2 regions of the Stenotrophomonas sp. 80084_Sma genome follow, and region 1 is predicted to be linked to the other one. Evidence: riboswitches for the same ligand, from Rfam matches in the RefSeq annotation. Region 1 holds a riboswitch; the other holds the start of a gene.

The links. Region 1 has a riboswitch for glycine ahead of ACZK3W_RS19710 (trimeric intracellular cation channel family protein). Riboswitches for the same ligand answer to the same signal wherever they lie in the genome.
Region 2: linked by a shared signal. The riboswitch ahead of gcvP (aminomethyl-transferring glycine dehydrogenase) and the one ahead of ACZK3W_RS19710 (trimeric intracellular cation channel family protein) in region 1 are both predicted to bind glycine.

The regions. Positions count from the first base shown of each region.
Region 1 is NZ_CM151177.1:4,281,321-4,285,793, forward strand. Features, by position in the region: gene ACZK3W_RS19685 (NYN domain-containing protein) at 1-249, opposite strand, end outside; gene ACZK3W_RS19690 (NAD(P)/FAD-dependent oxidoreductase) at 373-1,653, shown strand; gene ACZK3W_RS19695 (hypothetical protein) at 1,753-2,190, opposite strand; gene ACZK3W_RS19700 (nuclear transport factor 2 family protein) at 2,195-2,626, opposite strand; gene ACZK3W_RS19705 (GIY-YIG nuclease family protein) at 2,698-2,973, opposite strand; glycine riboswitch at 3,014-3,103, shown strand; glycine riboswitch at 3,117-3,220, shown strand; gene ACZK3W_RS19710 (trimeric intracellular cation channel family protein) at 3,305-3,922, shown strand; gene ACZK3W_RS19715 (MdtA/MuxA family multidrug efflux RND transporter periplasmic adaptor subunit) at 4,207-4,473, shown strand, end outside.
Region 2 is NZ_CM151177.1:3,552,032-3,556,504, forward strand. Features, by position in the region: gene ACZK3W_RS16515 (siderophore-interacting protein) at 1-173, opposite strand, end outside; gene ACZK3W_RS16520 (multidrug effflux MFS transporter) at 316-1,542, opposite strand; glycine riboswitch at 1,842-1,944, shown strand; gene gcvP (aminomethyl-transferring glycine dehydrogenase) at 2,007-4,473, shown strand, end outside.

The DNA.
Region 1 (4,473 bases):
ATCGATCACCATCGCCATGTCCGAGGCATTCTTGCCCTTGCTGTAGGCGAACTGCTGGATCGGGCGGATCGCATATTCGTGCAGCACGGCCTCCCAACCCTTCAACCGCGGGCTCTTCCAGTTGCCATAGGCGCGGCGCACGTTGGCCACACCGTAGCGGGCGACTTCGGCCAGGACCTCGTCGATCTTCGAGGCCGGCGCATTGTCGGCGTCGATCAACAGGGCGATGCGCTTTTCCGGTTCGCTCATGGGCTCCTCACGGGCGGTTGCCTGAACCCGAGTATCGCCGATCCATGCGGGCGCTGACGTGACAGGGCGCCATCGTGCGAAGATGCCAGGCGCTTCCCCCAATGCCCCCACTGGAGTGAGTCGATGAGTCGCGAGCGCGTTCCCCACCTGGTTGTTGTCGGCGGCGGTTTTGCCGGCCTCTGGGCCACCCGTGCCCTGGCCCGCGAGCGCATACGCATCACCCTGGTCGACCGCCGCAACCACCATCTGTTCCAGCCACTGCTGTACCAGGTGGCCACCGCCGGCCTGTCCGCGCCGGACATCGCCGCGCCGCTGCGCCACATCCTCGGCCACCAGCGCAATGTGGAAGTCCGCCTCGGCGAAGTGGTGACCATCGACAAGCAGGCCCGGCAGATCCGCATGGCCGATGGCAGCACGCTGGACTACGACAGCCTGCTGCTGGCTACCGGCGCCACCCACGCCTACTTCGGCAACGACCAGTGGGCCGATGATGCGCCCGGTCTGAAGACGCTGGACGATGCCATTGCGTTGCGCCGCAAGCTGCTGCTGGCGTTCGAGCGCGCAGAGGCGGAACCGGACCCGGCGAAGAAGGCCGCATGGCTGAGCTTTGCCGTGGTTGGTGGTGGACCTACCGGCGTCGAACTGGCCGGCACTCTGGCCGAGATCGCGCGGCATACGCTGCGCAACGAGTTCCGCCACATCGACCCGGCCAGCGCCAAGGTGCGGCTGGTCGAAGCTGGCCCACGCGTGTTGTCCTCGTTCCCGGAAGTGCTTTCGCTGAAGGCGCGCCGGCAGCTGGAAAAACTGGGAGTGGAAGTGCTGACCGGTACCCCGGTGAGCGACATCGACAGCCAGGGCTTCAAGCTCGGTGAGCATTTCGTGCCGGCACGCACGGTGGTCTGGGCCGCCGGTGTGGCCGCTTCACCCCTGGCGCGCACGCTGGACGTGCCGCTGGACCGCGCCGGCCGCGTGCAGGTGCAACCCGATCTCACCCTGCCCGGCCACCCGGAACTGTTCGTGGCCGGCGATCTGGCCGCACTGAACCAGGCCAACGGCAAGCCGGTACCCGGCGTGGCCCCTGCCGCCAAGCAGATGGGCAAGTACGTGGCCGAGGTGATCCGCGCGCGCCTGCACGGCAAGGCAGTCCCCGGACCGTTCAAGTACGCCGACTTCGGCAACCTGGCCACCATCGGCCGCATGGCCGCGATCGTGCACCTGGGCCGGCTGCAGTTGTCGGGCATCCTGGCCTGGTGGTTCTGGCTGGCCGCGCACGTGTTCTTCCTGATCGGCTTCCGCAACCGCATCGTGGTGCTGCTGAACTGGGCGGTGGCGTACTGGAGCTACCAGCGGAGCGCGCGCATCATCTTCGGTGATGATCAGGAAGACCGGCGACCCCGACGGTAGTGCCGGCCGCTGGCCGGCTGCTGCGCGGTCGGATCCCTTTCCGCAGGAAAGGGCTCTGACCCCGTCAACACCATCCACGCATGGCGTGGATCTACCGGTTCATCGGGCCACCCGCCGTTTCGACCAGGTGCGGCAGAAATCCTCCTTCCTCGCGGCATCAGCAATCTGCGCGGTACTCCAATGCCGGGTGATCCAGATTGTCAGTGCGGTACTGCTGAGATGCCAGCGCAGCATGTCGTGCCTTGGCTGCCGCATCAGGTGGCGGCGTGCAACCCAGAACGCTTCGCGCTCGACATCAGTCGCCTTCTTCAACGCTTCAGGATCGAAGAACCGCGTCGTGAAGCTCCAGGGATTCATCGGCTGGTATCCCGCCCGCGGTTCGCTGCTGCACGCGGCCACACCACTGGGCGTGCGGTCGGCCAAGTTCGGCCGGCCTTCCACCAGCGCCAACCCGAGCAGGTACAGCAGGCCAGGCAGCAGCGCGATGCCGGCGACCAGCATGACGACGCAGATCCATGCTTTGCCGGCGGCACGCATCGCTCTACTGCGCCTTTGGTTTCGCGTACCACAGTGCGTTGACGATGACCCAGCGCTGGTCGAAGCGCCCCATGTGGAAGTAGTCGACGAACCATGGGGTTTCCAGTCGCACCGAGGCGGCGTTGCCGGTCACGTCCAGCACCGTGCAGCGGCGGTCCCATTGATCCTTCGGGGTCTTCAACGCGCCCTGCTTCGTCAGCGCCACCAGTTCTTCCTTCGACATGCGGCGCAGGCCCAGGCGTTCGTCGGGCGTATCGCCGAGGACCGCGCGCTTGGCCAGGTCCGGGTGCAGGGAGCGGGCGACGCGCTGCGGGTCGGCTTCCAGCTGGCCGTCGACGTAGTCGTGGCAGGTGGCTTCAATGGCCTCGAGGGTGGCCGGATCGGCAGTGGGGCTCGTTGCTGCGGAAAGAGCGAACAGCAGGGCAATCGTGGACATCCGGGGCTCCAGCTCTGGGCGCGGGGTGATCATGGCATGGGCCAAGTGGCCCATCCACGCATGGCGTGGATCTACAGAAGCGTCTCGGCCGGTTCCTGCAGCCAGGCCAGCTTGCGTTCGCGCGGCTGCTGCTTGAGCTGCCACTCGGCCCGCGAGGCGGCAGCCCGGTCCGGGTACTCGCGCACGGCCAGCACGCGCAGCGGCGGCCGCGCCCGGGTGTAACGCGCGCCCTTGCCGGCCTGGTGGGCGGCGAAGCGCGCGTCCACGTCGGTGCTGATGCCGGCGTAATAGCTGCCATCCCGGCATTCGAGCAGGTACAGGAACCACGGGCGGAGGGACGGGGCCATGCCCGGATTATGCCGTGCTGCACTGCAGCGGATATACTGGCGCCCGAATGCAGGAGAGAGGCGCCGCGCTGGCGCCCGCCGAAGGCGCAGGCTCCCATGATCGCTCAGGCCGGTGGGCTGGAATCCCACCAACCATGCATTCGACTCGCCGAGCTGGAGAGAGGTCACCGGGCACGCCCGGGACGATCCGCCGAAGGGGCACGCGGCCTACGCCGCTGAACTCTCAGGCAAAAGGACAGCGGGAGCGGCACCGGTCATCGTCATCCCGTCATTGCGCAGGCAGTGGCGGTAGTCGCGCATGGCCGGCCCCACCGCGCCCGGAGCCTGTCCCATGCTGCTGTCCATCATCTACCTGATCGCCATTTCCGCCGAAGCCATGACCGGCGCGCTGTCCGCCGGCCGCCGCCGCATGGACCTGTTCGGGGTGGTCATGATCGCCTGTGTCACCGCCCTCGGGGGCGGTTCGCTGCGCGACATCCTGCTCGGCCACTACCCGTTGGGCTGGGTGAAGCATCCCGAGTACCTGGGCTTCACCGTGTGCGCGGCGCTGATCGCCACCTGGGTGGCGCGCTGGATGCACCACTTCCGCCGCACCTTCCTGGTGCTCGATGGCCTGGGCCTGATCGCCTTCACCCTGATCGGCTGTTCGATCGCGCGCGAGGCCGGCCATGCCATGCCGATCGTGCTGATCGCCGGCATGCTGACCGGCGCGTTCGGCGGCGTGCTGCGCGACATTCTCTGCAACGAGGTGCCGCTGATCTTCCAGAAGGAGCTGTACGCGATCATCGCGCTGCTGACCGGCGCGGCCTACCTGTTGCTGCTGCACTGGGGCGTGGCCGACGCCACCGCGATCCTGTGCTGCCTCGGCGGCGGCTTCGCGCTGCGCCTGCTGGCGATCCACTACCGCTGGGAAATGCCGAAGTTCGTCTATCACGACGAAGTGCATTGATTGTTTGTCGGTAGTGTCGGCCGCTGGCCGGCAACACGGCACACGCCCGCAGATTCCGGCAGGTTGCCGGCCAGCGGCCGGCACTACCGAATGCGTTGCATGACCATGGTCATACGGCATTGGCCGGGGTGATTGGCTACCATTGTCACCCCGTCGCTGCCGCGACGGCATCCAGCCACGCCGCGCCCGCGGCCCCGCCAGACAACTCCCTCCCCGCTGCCCGTGGTGCCGGAACGCGCCGACGGGCCCGCATGTCCCTGCGCGCGCAGGGCGCAGGATGCCCCATGTCTGTCGCCGAAAATTCCCGCTTCCGTCGTGCCCGCCTGTTGTGGGCGGTGCTGGCCATCGCCCTCGCCGCCCTTCTGGCGTGGTGGCTGTGGTCCCGGAATGGTGCCGGCAGCAGCGACGATGCACCCGGCAAGACGGTGCCCGTGCGCATCGCCCGCGCCAGCGCCGAGCCGCTGGTGCTGCGCCTGAAGGCGGTCGGTACGGTCACCCCGCTGCATAGCGTGGTGGTACGCAGCCGCGTGGATGGCGAACTGCTACGGCTG
Region 2 (4,473 bases), 730 kb from region 1:
GGCACCTCCTGGCCGGGCAAGGGGAAGAACACCTTGATCCGCTGGTCCGGGCCTTCGGTCTTCATCCGCGCCACGTCGGCGCCGGTGAACACCATGCGGTCCAGGGAAGGGGAGAGAACGCGGCGCTCCTTCAGCGCCACCTCGAACAGGCGGTAGGTCTGCTGCGCAGCCATGGGGGAACCTCATGCAACGACATCGGATTGGCTGGCTGTCGTGCATCCACGCACCGGCTGGCTGGAATGCCCAGCCTAGTCCGGTTGTCCGCGGCTGCAAGGATGTGCCGGCATCCCCGTCCGCCCTACCCCTGCGCGCTGCTCAATGGCCCGTGCAGGCTGCCTGCGCCGCGCGCTCGCGCTGGTGTTCCCAGTACCAGAACACGAAGCCGGCGCCGAAGAACGCGGCCTGGCCCAGGGCCAAGTGCAGCGGGCTGGCGCTCAGCAGCGGCGACACCACGCCGGCCACCACGGTACTGATCATCAGCTGCACGAACGCCTGCAGCGACGAGGCCAGGCCGCGCTGGTGCGGGTACATGTCCAGCACCGCCAGCGCCAGGATCGGGAAGATCAGCGCCATGCCCATGCCGCCCAGGAAGATCGGCAGCACCGCCCACGGCAGCACAAACTGCGGGGCCAGCGCCACGTAGCCGACGTTCAACAGCACCGACAGCGCGCACAGGCCGAAACCGATGGCGACCTGGCGGGTAGGCGTGGTGTGCCCCGCCATGCGCCCAGACAGGAACGAGCCGGTGGTCATGCCGCCGATGGTGGGGATGAACAGCCAGGCGAAGCCGCCCTCGCCCAGATGCAGGTGCTGCATCACGAACACCGGCGCCGAGGAGATGTACAGGAAGATGCCACCGAAGCCGATGCTGCCGGCCAGCGCCAGGCGCAGGAAGCGCGGGTTGAAGCCGATGCGCAGGTAATCACGCATCAACGTGCGCGGCGACAACGGCACGCGCGCTTCAACCGGATGGGTCTCCGGCAGGTAGCGCGCAGTGGCCGCCAGCAGGACCAGCCCGAACACCACCAGGAACCAGAAGATCAGCGGCCAGCCGGCGCCACTGAGCAGGATCCAGCCACCGATGATCGGGGCGATCGCCGGGGCGATGCCGAACAGCATCGACACCTGGCTCATCAGCCGCTGCGCGTCATGGCCGTGGTACAGGTCGCGGATCACCGCTCGGCCGACGATCATGCCGACACCCGCCGACAGGCCCTGCAGCGCGCGGAACGCCAGCAGCGTGGTCAGGTCGGTGGACAGCGCGCAGCCGACCGAGGCGCCGACGAACACCACCAGGCCACCGAGGATCACCCACTTGCGGCCCCAGGCATCGGACAGCGGGCCGTGCGCCAGGCTCATCAGGCCGTAGAACAACAGGTACACGCTGATGGTCTGCTGCACCGCCACTTCGTCCACCGCCAGGCGCTGGGCCAGCTGCGGGAACGCCGGGAAGATGGTGTCGATCGAGAACGGACCGAACATGGCCAGACCGGCGAGCAGCAGGGCCATGCGGCGGGTGGAGGGAGCAACAGCGGCGGTCATGGGGAAGGCGTCCGGCAGGGCCATGCGCGGCACGCACGGCGGGCGCCGGTCCCCTTCTGCAGGGACGGCGCCAGATGAATTCGGGTATCCGCCCATCATAGGTGGGGATTGCGCCCGATGCCATGCAGCGGTGCACAAAACGCACGGCCGGGCCATCGGCCATTCAGGCGCGGCGGCCATGCCTGGAGGCGGCCGGCGGGCCCGCAACGGGCTATAATCAGCGGGCAACACGGTGGGAGAAGCGGAACACCGCTGCCGAAGGCGCAACGCCCGTAATCGCTCAGGCCCGATACCACCCGTAACAGAACTCTGGAGAGACCGGTTCGATCCGGCGCCGAAGGGGCACGAAGCTGCGGTCCGCCGCGCTTTTAAACTCTCAGGCAAAAGGACAGAGGGGCGCCCCGCAGACCGCCGACCGGCGGCTTGTGCCCGTGCGTGTGCCCTTTCCTGACGGATCCTTCGCCATGTCCCAGAACACCCCTTCCCTGCGTGAGCTCGAGCACCACAATGCGTTCGTCGAGCGCCACATCGGCCCCAACGACGCCGAGATCGCGCAGATGCTCGATGTCGTCGGCCACGCGTCGCTGGATGGCATGACCGATGCCATCGTACCGGCCAAGATCAAGTCGCCGGCGCCGCTGGCGCTGCCGGAGTCGATGACCGAAGTGCAGGCACTGGCGAAGATCCGTGCGATCGCCGACAAGAACACCGTGCTGCGCAGCTTCATCGGCCAGGGCTACTACGGTACCCACACGCCGAACGTGATCCTGCGCAACATCTTGGAAAACCCGGCCTGGTACACCGCCTACACCCCGTACCAGGCGGAAATCTCGCAGGGCCGCATGGAAGCGCTGATCAACTTCCAGACCCTGTGCGCCGACCTCACCGGCATGGAAATCGCCAACGCCTCGCTGCTGGACGAAGCCACTGCCGCCGCCGAAGCGATGACCCTGGCCAAGCGTTCGGCCAAGTCGAAGTCGGACACCTTCTTCGTGCACGACGCCGTGCACCCGCAGACGCTGGAACTGCTGCGCACCCGCGCCGAGCCCATGGGCATCGTGCTGCGCGTCGGCACTCCGGCCGAAGCGCTGGAAGCGGAAGCCTTCGGCCTGCTGCTGCAGTACCCGGACACCTTCGGCCAGGTCGGCGACTACAAGGCGCTGGTCGATGCCGTGCACGCACGCGGCGGCCTGGTGGCCGTCGCCACCGACCTGCTGGCCCTGACCCTGCTGGCCGCCCCGGGCGAATGGGGCGCGGACATCGTGGTCGGCAACAGCCAGCGTTTCGGCGTGCCGTTCGGCTTCGGTGGCCCGCACGCCGCCTTCATGGCGTGCCGTGACGCCTACAAGCGCTCGATGCCGGGCCGCCTGATCGGCGTCTCGATCGACGCGCAGGGCAACCCGGCCTACCGCCTGACCCTGCAGACCCGCGAGCAGCACATCCGCCGCGAGAAGGCCACCTCCAACATCTGTACTGCACAGGTGCTGCTGGCGGTGATGGCGTCGATGTACGCCGTCTACCACGGCCCGGACGGCCTGACCCGCATCGCCCGCCGCACCCATCGCCTGGCCTCGATCCTGGCCGCCGCGCTGCGCAACGCCGGCGTGCAGGTCGGTGGTGACTTCTTCGACACCCTGCATGTCACCGGCGTGCATGCCGATGAGATCCACGCCAAGGCACGCGCCGCCGGTTACAACCTGCGCGCGATCGACAGCGACTCGGTCGGCATCAGCCTGGACGAGACCACTACCCGCGCCGACATCGTCGCCGTGGCTGCCGTGTTCGGTGCCTCGCTGGACGTCGACGCACTGGATGCCAGCACTGCCGATGCGCTGCCGGCCGGCCTGCTGCGCCAGTCCGCGTTCCTGACCCACCCGGTGTTCAACACCCACCACAGCGAGCACGAGCTGCTGCGCTACCTGCGTTCGCTGGCCGACAAGGACCTGGCAATGGACCGCACGATGATCCCGCTGGGCTCGTGCACCATGAAGCTCAACGCCACCGCCGAGATGATTCCGGTGACCTGGCCGGAGTTCTCGCAGATCCACCCGCTGGTGCCGGCCGACCAGGCGCTGGGCTACAAGGAACTGATCGACACGCTGGAAGCGATGCTGGTGGAATGCACCGGCTACGACGCGGTCAGCCTGCAGCCGAACTCCGGCGCGCAGGGCGAGTACGCCGGCCTGCTGGCGATCCGCGCCTACCACCGCTCGCGCGGTGAGGAACATCGCGATATCTGCCTGATTCCGGACTCGGCGCACGGCACCAACCCGGCCTCGGCACAGATGTGCGGCATGAAGGTGGTGGTGACCAAGACCGATGCCAACGGCAACGTCGACGTCGAGGACATCCGCCTCAACGCCGAGAAGTACAGCGACCGCCTGGCCGCGATCATGATGACCTACCCGTCCACGCACGGCGTGTTCGAGGAAGAGGTGGTGGAGATCTGCGAGATCATCCACAAGCACGGCGGCCAGGTGTACACCGACGGTGCCAACATGAACGCCCTGGTCGGCGTGGCCAAGCCGGGCAAGTGGGGTTCGGATGTTTCGCACCTGAACCTGCACAAGACCTTCTGCATCCCGCACGGTGGTGGCGGCCCGGGCGTCGGCCCGTGCGCGGTCAAGGAGCACCTGGCCCCGTTCCTGCCGGGCAAGCTGGGTGACAACGGCCCGGTCGGCATGGTCAGCGCGGCCAGCTTCGGCAGCGCCTCGATCCTGCCGATCAGCTGGATGTACATCGCGATGATGGGCCGCGACGGCCTGCGCAAGGCCACCCAGATCGCGCAGCTCAACGCCAACTACATCGCCAAGCGCCTGGCCCCGCACTTCAAGACGCTTTACACCGGCCGCAACGGCCTGGTGGCGCATGAGTGCATCCTCGACGTGCGCCCGCTGGAGAAGACCAGCGGCATCGGCGCCGAGGACGTGG